DNA from 3 places in the Streptomyces sp. NPDC059900 genome. Region 2 is predicted to be linked to each of the others. Evidence: riboswitches for the same ligand, from Rfam matches in the RefSeq annotation. Region 2 holds a riboswitch; each other region holds the start of a gene.
The links. Region 2 has a riboswitch for S-adenosylmethionine ahead of ACQKIP_RS36690 (aminotransferase class V-fold PLP-dependent enzyme). Riboswitches for the same ligand answer to the same signal wherever they lie in the genome.
Positions count from the first base shown of each region.

Region 1 (7,534 bases), on a different contig from region 2:
TGCACTTTGGCTGCTTCTTGTCGCCCTCAGGGCGACTTCGTATATGCGCTCGGCACAAACGGGGAAGCTCGCTTCCCAACTGTACCGTGCTCAACCACATGGAATTGCCCCCTCCACTTCTCTCGCGGAGGGGGCAAAGCCGATTACGCAGGGTATTTCTTTAAAGAATCAACCACCGGCGACGGCGGGAATGATCGAGATGCCGGCGCCGTCCGGCGTCGCGGTCTCCAGACCCTGCTCGAAGCGGACGTCGTCGTCGTTCACGTAGACGTTCACGAAGCGCCGCAGCTTGCCCTGGTCGTCCAGGACGCGGGCCGCGATACCGGCGTGGTTCTTCTCCAGGTCGGCAATGACCTCGGAGAGGTTCGCCCCCTCGGCGGCGACCTCGGACTGACCGCCGGTGTAGGTGCGGAGAATGGTGGGGATACGAACGTTCACGCTCATGGGGATCACCTCGGTAGTTCGGGGGCGTGGGGCGCCCCGTCAGGGGCGCGGGGAACTGCGCGACCAGCCACGACGGTCCGCAGACGGAGGAAGGCTCAGGCCCTGCGGCGGTTAACCGGCAAGACCCGCGGCGCGAAACGCGTCAAGGTTGGGCTTGATCGTCGCGGTCGCCTGAGAGGTCTCGGCAACAGCGTCCAGGGTCTTGAGGCCATCACCGGTGTTCAGCACCACGGTGGTGAGCGCCGGGTCGATGAGACCGGCCTCGATCAGCTTCTTCGTGACGCCCACCGTCACACCGCCCGCGGTCTCCGCGAAGATGCCCTCGGTCCGCGCGAGCAGCTTGATCGCGTCGACGACCTGCTCGTCGTTCACGTCCTCCACCGCACCGCCCGTACGGCGCGCGATGTCCAGGACGTACGGCCCGTCGGCGGGGTTGCCGATGGCGAGCGACTTGGCGATGGTGTCCGGCTTCTGCGGGCGCACGACGTCGTGCCCGGCCTTGAAGGCGGTGGACACCGGCGAGCACCCCTCGGCCTGCGCTCCGAAGATCTTGTAGGGCTTGTCCTCGACGAGCCCGAGCTTGATGAGCTCCTTGAGGCCCTTGTCGATCTTCGTGAGCTGCGATCCGGAGGCGATCGGGATGACCAGCTGGTCGGGAAGGACCCACCCCAGCTGCTCGCAGATCTCGTACGCGAGGGTCTTGGAACCCTCGCCGTAGTACGGCCGCAGGTTCACGTTCACGAAGCCCCAGCCCTCGCCCAGCGGGTCGCCGATGAGCTCGGAGCAGAAGCGGTTCACGTCGTCGTAGTTGCCCTCGATGCCGACGAGCTCGCCGCCGTACACCGCGGCCATGACGACCTTGCCCTGCTCCAGGTCGTGCGGGATGAACACGCAGGAACGGAAGCCGGCGCGGGCCGCGGCGGCACCGACGGCGCCCGCGAGGTTGCCGGTGGAGGAGCAGGAGAGCGTGGTGAAGCCGAAGGCGCGGGCGGCCTCGATGGCCTGCGCCACGACGCGGTCCTTGAAGGAGTGCGTCGGGTTGCCGGAGTCGTCCTTGACGAACAGCTTGCCCTGCTCGACGCCGAGCTCGCGGGCGAGGTTGTCGGCCTTGACGAGCTTGGTCCAACCGGGGTTGATGTTGGGCTTCTCGGCGACGTCCGCCGGGACGGGAAGGAGCGGGGCGTAGCGCCAGATGTTGTCCGGGCCGGACTCGATCTGCTTGCGCAGCGCCTCGGGGTCACCGGTCGGCAGGTCGTACGCGACTTCGAGCGGGCCGAAACAGGCCTGGCAGGCGAAGATCGGGCCGAGCGGGTAGAGCTCGCCGCACTCGCGGCAGGAGAGGCCGGACGCGGGGCCGAGGTCCACAGAACCCGTGGACGTCGTGGTGGAGGGGGTGGTGTCGTTCGTTGCGACAGTCTGCGCAGCCATGGAGGCGAGGCCCTTTCTCCTCATCTTCCTCGCGACGCATCTCGCCGCGAGACGGAATTGGCACCTTCCCCACCGAGACCTCGCGTGCGCGGTCGGCGGGATGGTTGCCGGGGCTTCAACGGGCCGTATCCCTCTGCCCCTCTGGATGAGCGGTATGGCGCCGGGCTTCAGGGGCCCGGGGCATTTGTTGCGCGATGACCCCGGCATGCGATGGTCATCGGCGTTGTTCAAGACTGTAACCGACGGCCTGGACCCTTGAGATAGTCGTCCGAACCGCGAGATGGATCACATGTAGGCCACACACAGGAGGAGCCCCCCGTGCTGGAAGAGGCCGAGCGCTGGCTGACCAGGCGTTCCTGGTCTGTTGCCGACCGCCCGCTCAGCGCGCTCGTCGCCGCCAAACGGGCGTCGGGAGCCTCGGTGAGTGTCGTCCTGCCCGCGCTCGACGAGGAGGCGACGGTCGGCGAGATCGTCGCCGAGATCCGCCGCGAGCTGGTCGAGAAGGCCGCCCTCGTCGACGAACTCGTGGTGATCGACTCCGGCTCCGCCGACCGCACGGCCGAGGTCGCCGGGGCGGCGGGCGCGCGGGTCGTGCACCGGGACGAGATCCTGCCGCGCATCCCGGCCGTGCCCGGCAAGGGCGAGGTCCTGTGGCGCTCGCTCCTGGTGACCGGCGGCGACATCGTCGCGTTCGTCGACGCGGACCTGAGGGAGTTCTCGGCGGACTTCGTGACGGGGATCGTGGGCCCGCTCCTGACCGAGCCCGACGTGGACTTCGTGAAGGCGATGTACGACCGCCCGCTGGCCGGGACCGACGACCAGGGCGGCCGGGTCACCGAGCTGATGGCGCGCCCGCTGCTCAACATGCACTGGCCCCAACTCGCCGGATTCGTGCAGCCGCTGGGCGGGGAGTACGCGGCGCGCCGGTCCCTCCTTGAGCGGTTGCCGTTCCCCGTCGGGTACGGCGTGGAGCTCGGGCTGCTCGTCGACGCGCTGCACACCGTGGGCCTCGACGCGCTCGCGCAGGTCGACGTCGGGGTGCGCAAGCACCGCCACCAGGACGGGCAGGCGCTCGGCCGGATGGCCGCGGCGATCTACCGGACGGCACAGCTGCGCCTGGCGCGCGGCCATCTCGTACGCCCCGAGCTCATACAGTTCGAACGGGGCGAGCAGGGGTTCGAGCCGCGGACCCATTCGGTCGACACGGAGGAGCGCCCGCCGATGTCCGGCGTCGCGGAGTACACGGCACGCCGCGTGGCGTAACCACTCATCGCCGGGCATTTTGTCTACATTCCCCACTTATGTGGCAAAGACATGCAGTGGGAAGCGCGCGACGCAACGGTCGCATGACCATGGCCACGGTCGGCCTCATGGCAGGACTGCTCGGCGCCGCGGCCGCGCCTGCCTCCGCCGCCCCGGCCGCGGAGGTGCGTCACGGCGCATCGTCGTACGCGAACACCAGGACCGTCGACCGCATCGAACTCACCCCCGCGGACGAGCAGCACAGCGGCCGCGGACAGCTGGCCGACAGCGGCAGCAACTCGGACACGATGCTGTACGCGGGCCTCGCGATCTCCCTGTGCGTCCTGGGCGCGCTCGCGGTGGCGGCGGCACGGAGCAGACGGAACTAGGCCCTTGTCCCTGAACGTATACGGCCGGGTCATCGCGGTCCGGCCGTACGTTTGAGCCCTTCCCGGAAGGGCTAGGTTGCGCACATGGTCTCCGAGCACGCCGCAGCCCAGGTCCTCGTCGCGTCCAACCGCGGCCCCGTCTCGTACGCCCTGGAGGAGAACGGGGAGCTGACGGCCAAGCGGGGCGGCGGCGGACTCGTCTCCGGGCTCAGCGCGATCGGCGACTCCGAGGCCGCGCTGTGGGTGTGCGCGGCACTGGGCGACGGCGACCGGGAGGCCGTGCGGCGCGGGGTCGGCGAGCCCGGCGTGCGGATGCTCGACATCGACGCGGGTTCGCACGAGGGGGTGCACGCCGACGCGTACAACGGAATCGCGAACTCGGTCCTGTGGTTCGTCCACCACATGCTGTACCAGACGCCGCTCGAACCGGCCTTCGGCCCGGAGTTCCGCGCACAGTGGGCGTCGTACGAGACCTACAACCGCGCCTTCGCCGAGGCGCTCGCCGAGAGCGCGGCCGGGGGCGCTGCGGTCCTCGTCCAGGACTACCACCTGGCCCTGGTGCCGGGGATGCTGCGCGAGCTGCGCCCCGACCTGCGCATCGGCCACTTCTCGCACACGCCGTGGGCGCCGGTGGACTACTTCCGGATGCTGCCGGACGACGTCGCCGAGCAGCTGCTCCGCGGCATCCTGGGCGCCGACCGGGCGGCGTTCCTGACGGGGCGGTGGGCGGACGCGTTCAGCGACTGCTGCGTCGCGCTCCTCGGGGGCACGTCGGGGACGCGGATCGGGGTGCACGGGCTCGGGGCCGACGCGGACTTCCTGCGGGAGCGGTCGCGGCGGGAGGACGTGGAGGAGCGGCTCGTCGCGCTGCGGGAGCAGATCGGGGGCTCCGGTTCCGGGGACGGCGATCGGAAGGTGATCGTCCGGGTCGACCGGACCGAGCTCTCCAAGAACATTGTGCGGGGCTTGCAGGCGTACCGGGAGCTGCTCGCCACGCGGCCCGAGTGGCGGGAGCGGGTCGTGCATGTCGCGTTCGCGTATCCGTCGCGGCAGGATCTCGCGGTGTACCGCGACTACACCGCCTCCGTGCAGAGGCTGGCGGACGAGATCAACTCCGAGTTCGGGGTGGAGGGTTGGACGCCGGTCGTCCTGCACGTGAAGGACGACTTCGCGCGCTCGCTCGCGGCGTACCGTCTCGCCGACGTGGCCCTGGTGAACCCCATCCGGGACGGGATGAACCTGGTGGCCAAGGAGGTTCCGGTCGTCTCCGACGAGGGGTGCGCGCTGGTCCTCTCCCGGGAGGCGGGGGCGTACGAGGAGTTGGGCGAGGATGCGGTGGTGGTGAATCCGTATGACGTGACGGCTACGGCTGCCGCCCTGCATACGGCGCTGACGATGCCTCTGGCGGAGCGCGCGGAACGCACGAAGCGCCTCGCCGCGGCGGCCACGGCCCTCCCCCCGGCCCAGTGGTTCCTGGACCAGCTCCGCGCCCTGGGGTAAGGAATTTTCCCCAACCCCGCCCCTTCCCGGCTGCATCCATTGGCGGCTGCGCCGCGCAGGGGGCTCCGCCCCCAGACCCCCGGTCCTCAATCGCCGGACGGCTGAAAGATCACCCCGGACCGGCGGATATCTCAGCCCGTCCGGCGTTTGAGGACGAACTCGGCGGAGCCGGTGATGACGGCACGCAAGGCCCTCGCGCCGGCGAGTTAGCGGGAAGGGGCGGGGTTGGGGACTAATCCTTGCGGTCAGGACAGCCGGGCGGCGATTGCTGACAGCAGGGTCACGACCCCCTCGGGGCCGTCCACCACGAGGTCCGCCCGCTCGGCAAGCTCCACCACCTCCGAGCTGCCACTGCACACCAACAGCCCCCGCACCTGATCAGAACGCAGCTTCTCCACCGCCGCGAAAGCGGGAAGGTCACCCAGATCGTCCCCCGCGTAGAGGACACTCTCCGCGCCCACCTCACGGACGTACTCAGCAAGGGCAACCCCCTTGTCCATCCCCGGCGGACGCAACTCAAGGACAAGCCGCCCCGGTTCGACGATCAGACCGTGGCGGGACGCCAGCTCCGCGAGCGGATCGCGCAACGCCTCGAACGCGGCCTGCGGATCCCGCGCCCGGCGGGTATGGACGGCGACCGCCCGCCCCTTCTCCTCGATCCAGGTACCGCGCCACGCCCCGATCCCGTCCAGGAACCCGGGCAACTCGGCCCGCACGGCCGCCACCCCGGGGTGCGGATCAGCCGCATGAACCGCAGAGGACACCGCGTCCCAGCGCTCGGCACCGTAATGCCCGAGCACGACGAGGTGTTCGAGCCCCGGCACCCCCGCAAGGCCGCCGTACCGCACCGCGACTCCCGCGGGCCGCCCCGTCACCACCGCGACGGACCGCACCTTCGGCGCGAGCGCGGCGAGGGCGGGAACGGCGCCGGGATGGGCGCGGGCCTGCTCGGGATCGGGCACGATCGCCGCGAGCGTGCCGTCGAAGTCGAGCGCGATCACAGCCTTCCCGGGCCGCGCGAGAAGCGCGGCAAGACCCTCGCGCCCGGCGGGAGTCACGGGCTCGGGCAGCTCGGAAGAGTACTCGGGGTCACCCATGCGCCAGACCCTACGCCCGCCCCTGCGCTCAACGCTCCCCGCGCCGGGACTCCCTGACCCGCCGGAGCCGGTTGACGGTCACCGGATCGTGCGCGAGGGCGCGTGGGTCGTCGAGCAGGGCGTTCAGGAGCTGGTAGTAGCGGACCGGCACCAGACCGAGCTGCTCGCGGACGGCGCGCTCCTTGGCTCCGGGACCGGCCGCCCAGTCCCGCCGCTCCAGGGCGAGGATCGCGCGATCACGCTCGGAGAGGCCGGTGTCCGGGAAAGCGTCGTCCGTGCCATGGCTCATGCCCGACACGCTATTCCGAGTTCTCCTCGGTCGCCGCCTTGGACTGGATCTGGCTCAGGATCGACTGCGGATTGCCGTTCGGGCCGACGGCCTTGCCGATGTATTTCTTGACCTCGACGGAGACCTGCGCCCAGGACGTCTTGCCCACGGGGTACAGCTGCGAGGTGGGCAGCTCGTCGAGGAACTCGGCGAGCGCCTTGTCGTTCTTGTTGCCCGTCATCTCCTGCGCGGCGGAGGTGGTCACGGGCAGCAGGTCGTACTCGCGGGAGAAGTCCAGGACGTTCTTCGTGCTGTAGGCGAAGTCGAGGAACTTGCCGATCTCCTCGCGGTTGCCGTGCTGCTTGAAGGCCATCATCCAGTCGGCGACGCCCATCGTGGCCTGCGCGTGGCCGTTCACGCCGGGCATCGGCACCATGCCGTACTTCACGCCCTTCTTCGCGGCCATCTGCATCAGCGTGGGGTGGCCGTTGAGCATGCCCACGTCGCCACGCGTGAAGGCGGCGAAGGCCTCGGCGCGGTCGAGTTCGGCGGGCGGCGTGGCGCCGGTCAGGCCCTTGCCGACGAGATCGTCCTTCAGCCAGGTGAAGGTCTTCACGTTCTGCGTGGAGTCGATGTCGTACGAGCCGACGTTGTCGGTGTAGCCGCCGCCACCGCTGAGCAGCCACTGCATCGTCTCGGCCTGCGCCTCTTCCGAGCCGAGCGGCAGGGCGTAGGGGATCTTCACGCCGCGTTCCTTGAGGACCTTGGCGTCGGCCGCCAGGTCGGTCCAGCTCTGCGGCGGGGTGAGGTTGGCGTCCTTGAAGATCTTCTCGTTGTAGAAGAGCAGGCGCGTGGAGGAGGCGAACGGCATGCCGTACTGGACGCGCTTGACCTCGCCCGCGTCGGCGAGGGGGGCCATGAAGTCGGCCTGGGTGGCGATGGAGACCAGGTCTTCGGCGCGGTACAGCTTGTCCTGTGCGGCGTAGTCGGCGTAGGCGCCGATCTGGGCCATGTCGGGGGCGTCGCCCGCCTTGACCATTTCCTTGACCTTGCGGTCCACGTCGGTCCACGAATAGACCTCGACGTCGATCTTGATGCCGGGGTTCGCGGCCTCGAACTTCTCGGAGAGCTTGTCCCAGTACTTCTGGGAGCTGTTCTCCTTGGAG
Region 1 is NZ_JBNNJZ010000096.1:8,652-16,185, reverse strand. It holds gene ACQKIP_RS16315 (MoaD/ThiS family protein) at 169-444, opposite strand; gene thrC (threonine synthase) at 556-1,872, opposite strand; SAM riboswitch class I at 1,890-2,024, opposite strand; gene ACQKIP_RS16305 (glucosyl-3-phosphoglycerate synthase) at 2,191-3,135, shown strand; gene ACQKIP_RS16300 (hypothetical protein) at 3,219-3,503, shown strand; gene ACQKIP_RS16295 (alpha,alpha-trehalose-phosphate synthase (UDP-forming)) at 3,588-5,003, shown strand; gene otsB (trehalose-phosphatase) at 5,249-6,100, opposite strand; gene ACQKIP_RS16285 (DUF3263 domain-containing protein) at 6,129-6,389, opposite strand; gene ACQKIP_RS16280 (ABC transporter substrate-binding protein) at 6,400-7,534, opposite strand, start outside.
Region 1: it holds a riboswitch for S-adenosylmethionine, as region 2 does, so the genes downstream of both, thrC (threonine synthase) here and ACQKIP_RS36690 (aminotransferase class V-fold PLP-dependent enzyme) in region 2, are expected to answer to the same signal.

Region 2 (5,624 bases):
CACGGTGAGTTCATCGAGGTCCACGAGCCGCTGGGCCAGGAGCAGCTGCACACGCTCACCGCGCACGAGCAGTACGCGCCGGTCGAGATCGGCCCCTCGGTCGACGAGAACGGCGTCGAGCGCAAGGTGTCCGGTTCGCAGAAGCTGCGGGCCAAGCTCTCCAAGGGCTACTACGGGGAGGACAACCAGATCCCCAAGCCCACCACCGAGGAGTACAAGGAGATCACCAGCGGCCACGGCCACCACTGATCGACTGAAGCTCTGACGACAAGGTCGCCACGGCAAGAGCCCCGTCCCGTGCATCCAGTGCATGGACGGGGCTCTTTGCCGTCCTGCGGGCTGGATAAGGTGTTCCTGTCCTATGGCTGAACGAACCCAGGAGCGGCAGATGAGCGCTGTGACCCCCGCAGGAGGCAACACCGCGGCGGCCCGTTCCTGGCCCGGTGTACTGAACGGGCTGCTCGAAGGGCGCGACCAGAGCGCGGCGGACACGGCCTGGGCGATGGACCGCATCATGCGGGGCGAGGCGACCGACGCGCAGATCGCGGGCTTCATGGTCGCGCTGCGGGCCAAGGGCGAGACCGTGGAGGAGATCTCCGGCCTCGTCCAGACGATGTACGAGCACGCCAATGTCATCGAGGTGCCGGGGCAGACCGTCGACATCGTCGGCACCGGTGGTGACGGCGCCAAGACCGTCAACATCTCCACGATGTCCGCGATCGTGGCCGCCGGCGCGGGTGCGAAGGTCGTCAAGCACGGCAACCGCGCCGCCTCCAGCGCGTCGGGCGCCTCCGACGTCCTGGAGAAGCTCGGGGTGAACCTGGAGCTGCCGCTGAAGCGGGTCGTGGAGGTGGCCGACGAAGCCGGGATCACGTTCTGCTTCGCCGTGAAGTTCCACCCGGCGCTGCGGCACGCCGGCGCGGCGCGCAGCCAGCTGGGCATCAGGACCGTCTTCAACGCCCTGGGGCCGCTCACCAACCCGGCCAGGGTGCGGGCCCAGGCGGTCGGTGTCGCCGACGCGCGGATGGCGCCGATCGTGGCGGGGGTCTTCGCCGAGCGCGGGCACTCCTCCCTCGTCTTCCGCGGTGACGACGGGCTCGACGAGCTGACGACCACCTCGACCTCGCGGGTCTGGGTCGTACGGGACGGCGCCGTGCGCGAGGAGCCCTTCGACCCGCGGGACGTCGGCATCGACCTCGTCCCCGTCGAGGCCCTGCGGGGCGCCGACGCCTCGTACAACGCCGAGGTCGCGCTGCGGCTCCTGGACGGCGAGAGCGGTCCCGTGCGGGACGCCGTGCTGCTCAACACGGCGGCGGCCCTGGTGGCCCGTACGCCGGGCGAGGGGGCCCTCGTGGAGCAGATCGGCGCCGGTATCGCGCAGGCCGCCGAGTCGATCGACTCCGGGGCCGCGAAGAAGGCCCTGGAGCGCTGGGTGGCGGCCAGCAACAGGTGAGTGTGGCGCACACCGCAGTCCGGATGCCGGACTGCGGTGTGCACCGGGAAGATCGTGTGGCAGGATGCTGCACAGGTCATGAGTGACAGCGATTAAGCCCCGGCTCGCTGTCCGGCAACCCTCCGTCCGTGGCGGGGTGCCCCGGGTGAAGACCAGGCCGTACGCAGCAAGGCGTATGGCAAGCGCGGACCCCTGCGAACACCCTGGGGTCCTGGTCCTCAAGGGAGCAGTCTCGTGAGCAAGCGAATGCGATAGGGCCTCCGGCCCCGTTCGCAGTACCCCCTCCGCCCGGCCAAGAGCGCCGCGCGTCGAGGCAACACCCGTACGCGGAGCAGCAGTTGTGCTGCCGCACGGGATCTTACGCAGCTGTTCCGTCTTGCTCGCAGGGAGATTTCGCCATGTCCGCACGCCCCGCCACCGCCACCGCCGAGCTGACCGCCACCGCCGAGGTCACCGCCACCGAGTCCGCAGACCCCTGCTGTGCCGCCCCGCTGCCCGTCCTCGGCCGTGACGTCACCGTGCCGCTCGTCACCGGCGGCGAGGTGACCTACGCGGCGCTCGACTACGCGGCGAGCGCCCCGGCACTCCAGCGGGTGTGGGACGACGTGGCCGCGTACGCGCCGTACTACGGCAGCGTGCACCGCGGTGCCGGGTACCTCTCGCAGCTCTCCACCGACCTCTTCGAGAACAGCCGGGTCACCGTCGCCGAGTTCCTCGGCTGCCGCGAGAGCGACCAGGTCGTCTTCACGCGTTCGACCACCGACTCGCTGAATCTCCTGGCCGCGGCGCTGCCCGCCGACTGCCAGGTCTTCGTCTTCGAGACCGAGCACCACGCATCGCTGCTGCCCTGGCGCGACGCCCGCGTGACGTACCTGAACGCGCCGCGCACCGCCGGGCAGGCCGTCGAGACCCTGGAGCGCGCCCTCGCCGACCGCGACCCCTACGGGCCCGCCCTGGTCTGCGTGACCGGCGCCTCGAACGTCACCGGTGAGCTGTGGCCGGTCAGGGAGCTCGCCGCCGCCGCCCACGCGCACGGTGCTCGCATCGTCCTGGACGCCGCGCAGCTCGCGCCCCACCACCCCGTCTCGATCAGCGAGCTCGACGTCGACTGGGTCGCCTTCTCCGGCCACAAGCTGTACGCGCCCTTCGGCTCCGGCGTCCTCGCGGGCCGCTCCGACTGGCTCCAGGCGGCCGAGCCCTACCTCGCGGGCGGCGGCGCCTCGCGCAAGGTCGCGCGGCGCCCCAAGGAAGCAGGCGGCGGCGTGGACGTCGAGTGGCACGACACCGCCGCGCGGCACGAGGCCGGTTCGCCGAACGTCATCGGCGTGTACTCGATCGCCTCCGCCTGCAAGGCGCTGACCGAGGCCGGCTTCGACGCGCTCGTCGCCCGTGAGAACCAGCTCATCGCCAAGGTGCGCGAGGGCCTGGCCGAGGTGCCCGCCGTCAAGGTGCTCTCGCTCTTCGGCGACGACGCGCCGCGCGTCGGCGTCATCTCCTTCGTCGTCGACGGCTGGAACAGCTCGCACTTCGCCGCCGCGCTCTCCGCCGAGTACGGCATCGGCGTACGCGACGGCCTGTTCTGCGCCCACCCGCTGGTGCGCACCCTGCTCGGCAGCGACCCGCAGACCCAGGGGGAGTGCGGTGCCCCCGAGGCCGCGCCCGGCGAGAAGTCCCTGAACGCGATCCGGGTCAGCTTCGGCGCGGGCACCCCCGACGAGCACGTGGAGCGCTTCGTGCGCGCCGTCAAGGAGCTGGTGGCGGACGGCGCGCGCTGGAACTACCGCACCGAGGACGGGCGCTGCGTGCCGGACACCAACGCCGCCTGAGCCTTGCTCGTCCTGCCCTCCCGTCCTTTCAGACGTGCCCCCAGAACGATCATCCGCAGCGCACGCTCGGTCGCGTCGGTGAGGAACTCGCCGCCCCGCCCCAGCGCCTCGGTCAGCGAGACCGGCGCGGGCAGGATCGAGCTGTAGGCGTCCACGCCCACCGCCCGTACGTGGTGGGCACCCTGGCCGATCGTGCCCGCGAGGACCAGGACGGGACGGCCGAACCGCTTGGCGCGCCGGGCCACTTCGGCGGGGACCTTGCCGCGCGGCGTCTGGTGGTCGAGGGCGCCCTCGGCGGTGATGACCAGGTCGGCGCGGGCAAGGCGCGCGTCCAGGTCCAGGTGGCCGAGCAGGACGTCGAAGCGGGGCAGGAGCCGGGCGCCGAGCGCCGCGAGACCGGCTCCCAGGCCTCCGGACGCGCCGGTTCCGGGGCCGAGGGCGAGGTCCGTCGTGGCGCGCAGGTCGCGGGTCAGGACGTGTGCCCAGCGGTCGAGAGCCGCCGCGAGCTGTTCGACCTGCGCGGCAGTGGCGCCCTTCTGCGGTCCGAAGACGCGGGCCACGCCGCGCTCGCCGGTCAGGACGTTGAAGGGGTTGCAGGCGACGCGGATCTCGGCGTCCTTCAGGCGCGGGTCAAGGCCCGAGGGGTCGATGCGGCTCAGGCGGGTCAGCTCCCGGCCGCCGCGCGGGAGTTCCCAGCCGTCCGCGTCCAGGAGCCGGGCGCCGAGCGCTTGCAGGGCCCCCGCGCCGCCGTCCGACGTGCCGGAGTCCCCGCAGCCCACCAGGACGCGGCGGGCGCCCGCGTCCAGCGCGGCGCCGATCAGCTCGCCGACGCCGTACGTCGTGGTGGCACCGGGGTCGCGCAGATCGCGGGGGACCAGCGAGAGTCCGGCCACTGCGGCCATCTCGACGACCGCCGTGCCGTCCGGCAGGAGCGCGAAGTGCGTGCCGATCCGCTGCCCGACGGGGCCGGTGGCGGGCAGCGCGACCAGGCGCCCTCCGCCGGTGGCGGCCAGGGCTCGGGCGGTGCCTTCGCCGCCGTCCACCAGGGGGATCAGATCGGTGTCGGCGTGCGGGACGACACGGCGTACTCCTTCGGCGATCGCCTCGGCCGCGGACTGCGCGGACAGGGACTCCTTGAAGCCGCTGGGGGCGATGGCGAAACGGGTCAGCATGGGGTCTCCAGTGCGGGCGGGATCAGCGGACGGGCACGCCGAGCAGCGGCCAGAGCGTGACGGCGAAGAGCAGGACGAGGGCGGCGGTCAGGGGTGCCAGGACCGCGGAGAGGCGCAGCAGGTCGCGCGGGGTGTAGGTGGGGGTGCCGGGGATGTCGGCGAAGAGCGTGACGGGCTTCGCGGACGCGGGCAGGGTGTGGCAGAAGCCGGCGGCGGCCGTGGAGGCCAGGGCCGCCGCGACCGGGTTGACGCCCGCGCCGACCGCCGCCGCGACGACCAGCGGGACCAGGACGGACGAGCGGGCCGAGCGGGACTGGAGGACCAGGTGCGCGGCCGTGCTGACCGCCACGACGAGGGCAAGGAAGAGCCAGGGCGGCACATCGAGGGGAACCCCGCCCACCAGCCACTTCGCCGCCCCCGAATCGGCGAGCGCGACGCCCATCGCCATCGTCGCCGCCATGAAGAGCAGCAGCGCCCACGGCACGGTCTTGAGCGCGTCCTTCAGACGTACGGTGCCCAGGGCGGGGGAGGAGGCGACGACCGCGCCGATCAGCGCGACCACCGCGGGCGGCACCTGGTGAAGGGGCTCGCTGCACCAGAGTGCGACGACCGTGGCCAGGAGGAGGGCGCAGCGGGTCTCGGCTGGCTCCCAGGCTCCGGAGACCGGCTGCTCGCTGTGCTCCTGGAGTTGCTCGACGGTGATGTGGACGGGGCCCTTGCGGTCCGCCCGCCGCGTCGTCGTCAGGAGGACGGCCTCCGCCGCCAGGTGGGAGGAGGCGATGGCGAGCGGCAGGCCGAGCAGCATCCACTGGGTGAAGCCGATCCGGTCCCCGGTGGCCTCCCACAGCACGGACACCGTGATCAGATGTGCGCCCGCGCCGATCAGAGTGGCGACCGCGGACAGAAGGATCACGGTCGGAAACAGCAGCGCCAGCATCACGACCAGTCGCTTCCGGTCTGCGAGGACCTTGGCGAGCGCGAGGAAGACGGGCAGGGCGAGCGCGGCGCGGCCCGACGTGGCGGGTACCGCGAACGCCGTCACGACCAGGGCGGCCGTGGTCAGATGCGTCAACTGCCGTACGGTGCGTGCCCCGCTGACGAGGAAGGCCGCCGCCCGGCCCGCGAGACCGCTGCGGGCGACCGCGGCAGCCAGCACGAAGGCGCAGATGAGCA
Region 2 is NZ_JBNNJZ010000478.1:469-6,092, forward strand. It holds partial or broken gene ACQKIP_RS36680 (ubiquinol-cytochrome c reductase cytochrome b subunit) at 1-249, shown strand, start outside; gene trpD (anthranilate phosphoribosyltransferase) at 389-1,453, shown strand; SAM riboswitch class IV at 1,528-1,644, shown strand; gene ACQKIP_RS36690 (aminotransferase class V-fold PLP-dependent enzyme) at 1,852-3,279, shown strand; gene ACQKIP_RS36695 (glycerate kinase family protein) at 3,231-4,451, opposite strand; gene ACQKIP_RS36700 (SLC13 family permease) at 4,474-5,624, opposite strand, start outside.

Region 3 (7,534 bases), on a different contig from region 2:
GGTGGGGAGGAACAGGGTGATGAGAGCGCTCTCACGTTGAGTTCAGGCGGAGCATAAGAGCGGCCCGGCGGTCATGTCCATACCAACTAAGCGCCATCGGGAGGCAATTGGTGTCGGAAAACCAACGCCGGGCCAAGACTGGGTACGGTGTACGCGCAGGACTGGGTACGGTGTACGCTTTTCCTTCAGTCCGGTTCGGTCCTGTCCAGGCCAAGGAGCATCAGTGACGGTCACACCCGCCGACAGCCACCACATGATTCAGGTGCGGGGCGCCCGCGAGAACAACTTGCGGAACGTCTCGCTAGACATCCCCAAGCGGCGGCTCACCGTCTTCACCGGAGTCTCGGGCTCCGGCAAGTCCTCGCTCGTCTTCGGCACCATCGCCGCCGAGTCGCAGCGGCTCATCAACGAGACGTACACCGCGTTCATCCAGTCGTTCATGCCGAGCCAGAGCCGCCCCGACGTCGACGGGCTGCGCAATCTCAGCGCGGCGATCGTCGTCGACCAGGAGCGGATGGGCGCCAACTCGCGCTCCACGGTGGGCACCGCCACCGACGCCTCCACCATGCTCAGGATCATCTTCAGCCGTCTGGGGGCCCCGGCCGTCGGGACGGCGGGCGCCTTCAGCTTCAATCTGCCCGAAGGCATGTGCCCCCGCTGCGAGGGCACCGGCGAGGCCTCCACGGTCGACGTCGACCGGCTCGTGGACCGCGAGCTCTCGCTGAACGAGGGCGCGATCACCGTGCCGTACTACGCGGTGGACTCCTGGAGCTGGCAGACCGTGGTCAACTCCGGCTTCCTCGACCCGGACAAGAAGGTGAAGGACTACACCGAACAGGAGTGGGCCGACCTCCTGCACAAGGCCCCGACCAAGGTGAAGGCGGGCTCGAACGGCTTCACGTACGAGGGCCTGATAGCCAGGATGCAGCGGACCTGGCTCGCCAAGGACCGCGACGCCCTCCAGCCCCACATCAGGACCTTCGTCGACCGCGCCGTGGTCTTCGCCCGCTGCCCGCTCTGCGAGGGAACGCGCCTGACCGCGGCCGCGCTGTCGTCGAGGATCGACGGCCTGAACATCGCCGACTGCTCCTCGATGCAGATCAGCGACCTCGCCGCGTTCGTGCGCGGCCTCGACGACCCGGCCGTCGCGCCGCTGATCGCGAGCCTGCGCGAGCTGCTCGAATCGCTCGTCGAGATCGGGCTCGGCTATCTGAGCCTGGACCGCACATCGGGCTCGCTCTCCGGCGGCGAGGCCCAGCGCGTGAAGATGGTGCGCCATCTCGGCTCCAGCATCACCGACGTGACGTACGTCTTCGACGAGCCGACCATCGGCCTGCACCCGCACGACATCCGGCGCATGAACGACCTGCTGCTGCGGCTGCGCGACAAGGGCAACACGGTGCTCGTCGTCGAGCACAAGCCCGAGGTCATCGCGATCGCCGACCACGTGGTGGACCTCGGTCCCGCGGCCGGCACGGCGGGCGGGCAGATCTGCTTCACCGGCGACGTGGCGGGGCTGCGCGCGTCGGGCACGCTGACCGGGCGGCATCTGGAACACCGGGCCCGGCTGCGCGAGCAGGTGCGCGTGCCCAAGGGGCAGCTGTCCATCCAGGGCGCCGACCGGCACAACCTCAAGGACGTCGAGGTCGACATCCCGCTCGGGGTGCTCGCCGTGGTCACCGGCGTCGCGGGCTCCGGCAAGAGCTCGCTGATCCACGGCTACCTCTCCGGGCAGGAGGGCGTGGTGGTCGCCGACCAGTCGCCGATCCGCGGCTCGCGCCGCTCGAACCCGGCGACCTACACCGGTCTGCTCGGCCCGATCCGCACCGCGTTCGCCAAGGCCAACGGCGTCAAGGCGGCCCTGTTCAGCGCGAACTCCGATGGCGCCTGCCCCAAGTGCAACGGCATCGGGCTCATCTACACCGACCTGGCGATGATGCCCGGGGTGGCGTCCGTCTGCGAGGCGTGCGCGGGCGAGCGGTTCACCGCCGAGGTCCTCGCCTACCGGCTGCGCGGCAAGAACATCAGCGAGGTCCTCGGCATGTCCGTCGCCGAGGCACTCGATTTCTTCCCCACGGGCCAGGCGCACGCCGTCCTCGGCCGTCTCGGCGATGTCGGGCTCGGCTATCTGCGGCTCGGCCAGCCCCTGAACACCCTCTCCGGCGGCGAGCGCCAGCGCCTCAAGCTCGCCATCCACATGGCGGAGAAGTCCTCGACGTACGTCCTGGACGAACCGACGACCGGACTGCACCTGGCCGACGTGGACAAGCTGCTCGCGCTGCTCGACCGGCTCGTGGACGACGGCAACTCGGTGGTCGTCATCGAGCACCACCAGGCGGTGATGGCGCACGCCGACTGGATCATCGACCTGGGGCCCGGCGGCGGGCACGACGGCGGGCAGGTGGTGTTCACCGGCACGCCCGCGACCCTGGTGACCGAGGGGGAGACCGTGACGGCGCGGCATCTGCGGGAGTACGTCGGCGGCTGAGGCCGGGCCGGAGCCGTAAGGCGATCGTGCTCGGGCACGGTGTCCGCGTAGGGTGCGTGAATGAGCATGCTGGATGACGCCCGCGCGGGCATGAACCCCGAGATCCGACCCCAGGACGACCTGTTCGGCCACGTCAACGGTCACTGGCTTGAGACCGAGCCGATCCCCGAGGATCGCTCGAGCTGGGGCCCCTTCGTGCAGTTGGTCGACACGGCCGAGGAACAAGTGAAGGTGATCATCCAGGAGCTGGCGTCGGACGGCGCCGGCTCGGATGACGCGCGCAAGATCGCCACGCTGTACGCCTCGTTCATGGACGAGGAGACGATCGCCGCCCGCGGGCTCGCCCCGGCGCAGCCCCTGATCGACGCCGTCGCGGGACTGCGGGACACCCGGCAGCTCGCGGCGTTCCTCGGCCGCTTCGAGCGGACCGGCGGCTCCGGTCTGTTCGGTTCCTACATCGACTCGGACGACCGCAACTCCGACCGCTACCTCTTCAACGTCCTCCAGGGCGGGATCGGCCTGCCCGACGAGTCGTACTACCGCGAAGAGAAGTTCGCCGAGATCCGCGAGAAGTACCTCGCCTACCTCACCGAGCTGCTCACGCTGGGCGAGCACGCCTCGCCCGCCGAGGCCGCGCAGACGGTTCTCGCCCTGGAGACCCGCCTCGCCGCGGGCCACTGGGAGCGGGCCGAGACGCGCGACGTGCAGAAGACCTACAACCTCCTCACCCTGCACGAACTGACCACCCTGGCCCCGCACTTCGACTGGCGCGGCTACGCCGAGGGGCTCGGCGGCTCGGAAGCCACCATCGCCGAGACGTGCGTCCGCCAGCCGTCCTTCTTCCGTCACCTGTCCGCGGTCCTTGACGAGGTGCCGATCGAGCAGTGGCGCGACTGGGCGCTGGTGCGGGTCCTGCGTTCGTGCGCGCCCTACCTCACGGACGCGTTCGTGCGGAACAACTTCGAGTTCTACGGCCGCACCCTCAACGGCACCCCCGAGCTGCGCGCCCGGTGGAAGCGGGCGGTCGCGTTCGTCGAGGGCTCCATCGGCGAGGCCGTCGGCAAGGAGTACGTGGCGCGGCACTTCCCGCCGAGCTCCAAGGCGATGATGGACGACCTCGTCGCCAACCTCCTGGAGGCCTACCGCCAGTCGATCGCCCGCCTGGACTGGATGACGGACGAGACGAAGGAGCGCGCCTACGAGAAGCTCGCCACCTTCCGCCCCAAGATCGGCTACCCCGACACCTTCCGCGACTACTCGGCTCTTGAGGTCACCGAGGGCGACCTGCTCGGCAACGCGCAGGCGGCGGACGCCTTCGAGTCCGACCGGCAGCTCGCCAAGATCGGCGCGCCGGTCGACCGCGACGAGTGGTTCATGCTGCCGCAGACCGTCAACGCCTACTACAACCCGGGCACCAACGAGATCTGCTTCCCCGCGGGCATCCTGCAGAAGCCGTTCTTCTCGCCCGACGCCGACCCGGCCGAGAACTACGGCGGCATCGGCTCGGTCATCGGCCACGAGATCGGCCACGGCTTCGACGACCAGGGCGCGCAGTACGACGGTGCGGGCAACCTCAACGACTGGTGGACCGCGGCCGACAAGACCGCGTTCGAGGCGAAGTCGAAGGCGCTGGTCAAGCAGTACGACGCCTTCTCGCCGCGCAACCTGCCGGACGAGTTCGTCAACGGCTCGCTGACGGTCGGCGAGAACATCGGCGACCTGGGCGGTCTGACCATCGGGCACACCGCGTACCGCATCGCGCTCGACGGCGCCGCGATGCCCACGAGCGGCGGCCTGACCGGCTCGCAGCGGCTCTTCATGAGCTGGGCCTACTGCTGGCGCACCAAGCGCCGCAAGGAGCAGGAGCAGCAGTACCTCACCATCGACCCGCACTCGCCGCCCGAGTTCCGCGCCAACATCGTGCGCAACCTCGAAGAGTTCCACGAGGCGTTCGAGACGGCGGAGGGCGACGGTCTCTGGCTGGACCGCGAGGAGCGCGTCCGGATCTGGTGAGCATCCGGGAGTGAAGTCCGGGCCTGGTCGCGGCAGTGTGCCGCGACCGGGCCCGATCCGCTTGGGCCCCGTCAGCCGGAGCGGGGGTGGTTGGCGCGGAAGGCCGGGATGTCGTGCAGGCGGCGGGCGTAGGAGCGGAGGCGGGGGTAGGCGTGCACGGCCTCGTTTTCGGCTGCGGTGAGGTGGACCAGCTGTGCCCACAAGTGCACGTCCGCCGCCGTCAGTTCGTCGCCCACGACGTAGCGGCGCGAGGCAAGACGGCGGTCGAGGCGGTCCAGTGTCGCGGGGGTGAGCGGATCGGCGAGGAAGTCGTGCCAGGTGTCGATCCGGGCGGCCAGGGACGGCGGTCGCAGGAGGCGGCGCGGGCCGTTCCCGTTCCCGTGCGCGGCGAGGCGGCAGGCGAGGTCGCGCAGGATGTCCGGCGTGTGATTGCTGACGACGTGTCCGCTCCACCGGTCGCACAGGGCGGGAACGGTCAGCGGGCCGTGGAAGTGGTACTCGGTGGCCTCGTAGAAGCGGTGCAGGTCGTCGAGTGCGGCGGTGGTGTCCGTGGTCTCCGGGGCCAGGAGCGTCGTGGTGACCGACTCCCTGAGCCCGAGCAGGTCGAGGGTGACCGAGACGCGCAGCGAGCGGGGACATCCGGCCGAGAGATACAGGTGGTATCGGTGGGGCGCCGGATAGAAGCCGCCGGCCAGGTCCGCGCCGATACGGCTGCGGATCGGGGCGGGACACGTGCCGTGCGGGGAGCGCGACGTCTCCGGGACGGGGCGGCGGGGACGGTGCGACGTGATCTCGGGCATGGCTCTCCAGGCAGGTGAGGGGGGCGCCGCCCGGGTGCTTGCCGACGGTGGCGCGGTGGGGGAGAGGGGCAGGCGTAGCCGCGGAGGGCTGCGGCAGGGGGCGCGTTTCCGCTGCGCGCACGTCCCGCGCACCGGGTACGCCATGTACGTCTCGTATGTGCGGGGACGTCAGGCAGCTGGAACCGAGGCGCTGCACACGCGCAGCAGGTCGATGTGCAGACGTCTGGTCAGAATGCGGGGGCGGGGACGGGGCGCGGACAGGAGAGGCCGCTGCATGCCCTTCCTCTCGCCGAACGCCCTGAACATGTGCACCAGCCCTGCCGTCGGGGCCCGTTGAGCCGGGTCGTGACCGTCTCCGGCAGTCTGGGTCCGGGCGTCCGGTGCGTCAAGAAGGCCCGGGAACTCGCCGCCGGGAAGCGGAACAGAAGCAGGGGCCCGGCGGTTGTGCCTGAGAAGGACGCACACCGAGGCACGTACTCAGCTGTGAGCACGCCCATGATCCACGGGCATTGCGCACCGCCCCGGCCTCACGTAACGTCCCGAGCAGGTTACGAGTGTCAGCGTCAAGCCCTGGCTTGCTGACCGGCAACCCTCCCACGCGGCGGGGTGCTCCAGGTGAGGACCAGGCGGACCCGCTCAGGGCTCCGCAAGCGCGAGACGGCGAGGCCCCTGGCCCGCCGGGCCGAAAGGGTGGAGGTGGGGGACGTGTCGGTGATGCTGCCCGTGCTGCCCGCCGCGCCCGCGTCGGCGTCCGTGTCGGCAGCCCCGCGCGTCAAGGTGATCGCCCCGCGCCCACAGGTCCACCTGTACTCCCGACCGCACATCGATCTGCAGCGCGTCGCCGGCGCGCTCTGTCGTTCCTGACCCGTCACCCCGCCGCCGCACCCTCGGAGCCGAGGGGCCGGTGATCTCGTACGGTCGATCAGGAAGGCACACCTTTCGTGTCGTCATCATCAGCGCTGCCCCATTCATCCGCTCAATCCGTTTCCTCCTCTCCCTCCGGCGCCCCGCTGCACCTGGCCGTCGCACTCGACGGCGCGGGCTGGCACCCGGCCGCCTGGCGTGAACCGGTCGCCCGGCCGGGGGAGTTGCTCACCGCCCGGTACTGGACCGATCTGATCACCGAGGCCGAACGCGGCCTGCTCGACTTCGTGACCATCGAGGACGCGCTCGGGCTCCAGTCCTCGCACTTCACCGAATCCGACGGACGCACGGACCAGGTGCGAGGGCGCCTCGACGCGGTCCTCATCGCCGCCCGTGTCGCCCCGCTGACCAGCCACATCGGCCTCGTGCCGACCGTGGTGACCACCCACACGGAGCCCTTCCACATATCCAAGGCGATCGCCACGCTCGACTACGTGAGCGCGGGCCGCGCGGGCCTGCGGGTGCAGGTGTCCGCACGCCGCAACGACGCCGCGCACTTCGGGCGCCGCACGTTTCCCGCCCTCGACGGCGTCGGGGACCTCGGCAGAGCGGACGTACGTGAGCTGACCCTCGACCTCTTCGACGAGGTGGCCGACTACGTCGAAGTCGTGCGCCGCCTCTGGGACAGCTGGGAGGACGACGCGGAGATCCGGGACGTCGCCACCGGCCGCTTCATCGACCGCGAAAAGCTGCACTACGTCGACTTCGAGGGCAAGCACTTCAGCGTCAAGGGCCCCTCGATCACCCCCCGGCCGCCGCAGGGCAGGCCCCTTGTCGGCGCGCTCGCCCACGAGGGCCCGACCGACGCCCCCTTCCGGCTCCTCGGCCGCTCCGCCGACATCGGATTTGTCACCCCGCGCGACGCGGCGCACGCACGCGCCATCGTCACCGCGGTCCGTGCCGAGCAGGACGAGGCCGGGCGCACCGCCGAGCCCCTGAACCTCTTCGGCGACCTGGTGGTGTTCCTCGACGACGACCCGGCCGCCGCCGCGGCCCGCCGCGAGCGCCTTGACGCCCTCGCCGGTCACCCGTACACCAGCGACGCACACGTCTTCACCGGCACACCCGCTCAACTGGCCGACCTGCTTGACGAGTTGCAGCAATCCGGTCTCGCCGGTTTCCGGCTGCGGCCCGCCGTCGCCGGTCACGACCTCCCGGCGATCACCCGGGGCCTGGTGCCCGAACTCCAGCGCCGCGGCGCCTTCCGGCACGCGTACGAGGCCGGCACCCTGCGCGGCCTGCTCGGCCTCGCCCGCCCCGCAAGCCGCTACGCCGCCACCGCCTGAGCCGGAAGGAACCCGACATGAGC
Region 3 is NZ_JBNNJZ010000256.1:1,309-8,842, reverse strand. It holds gene ACQKIP_RS27535 (excinuclease ABC subunit UvrA) at 254-2,488, shown strand; gene ACQKIP_RS27530 (M13 family metallopeptidase) at 2,549-4,501, shown strand; gene ACQKIP_RS27525 (glutathione S-transferase C-terminal domain-containing protein) at 4,573-5,301, opposite strand; SAM riboswitch class IV at 5,848-5,960, shown strand; gene ACQKIP_RS27520 (putative leader peptide) at 5,917-6,165, shown strand; gene ACQKIP_RS27515 (LLM class flavin-dependent oxidoreductase) at 6,261-7,511, shown strand; partial or broken gene ACQKIP_RS27510 (NtaA/DmoA family FMN-dependent monooxygenase) at 7,529-7,534, shown strand, end outside.
Region 3: it holds a riboswitch for S-adenosylmethionine, as region 2 does, so the genes downstream of both, ACQKIP_RS27515 (LLM class flavin-dependent oxidoreductase) here and ACQKIP_RS36690 (aminotransferase class V-fold PLP-dependent enzyme) in region 2, are expected to answer to the same signal.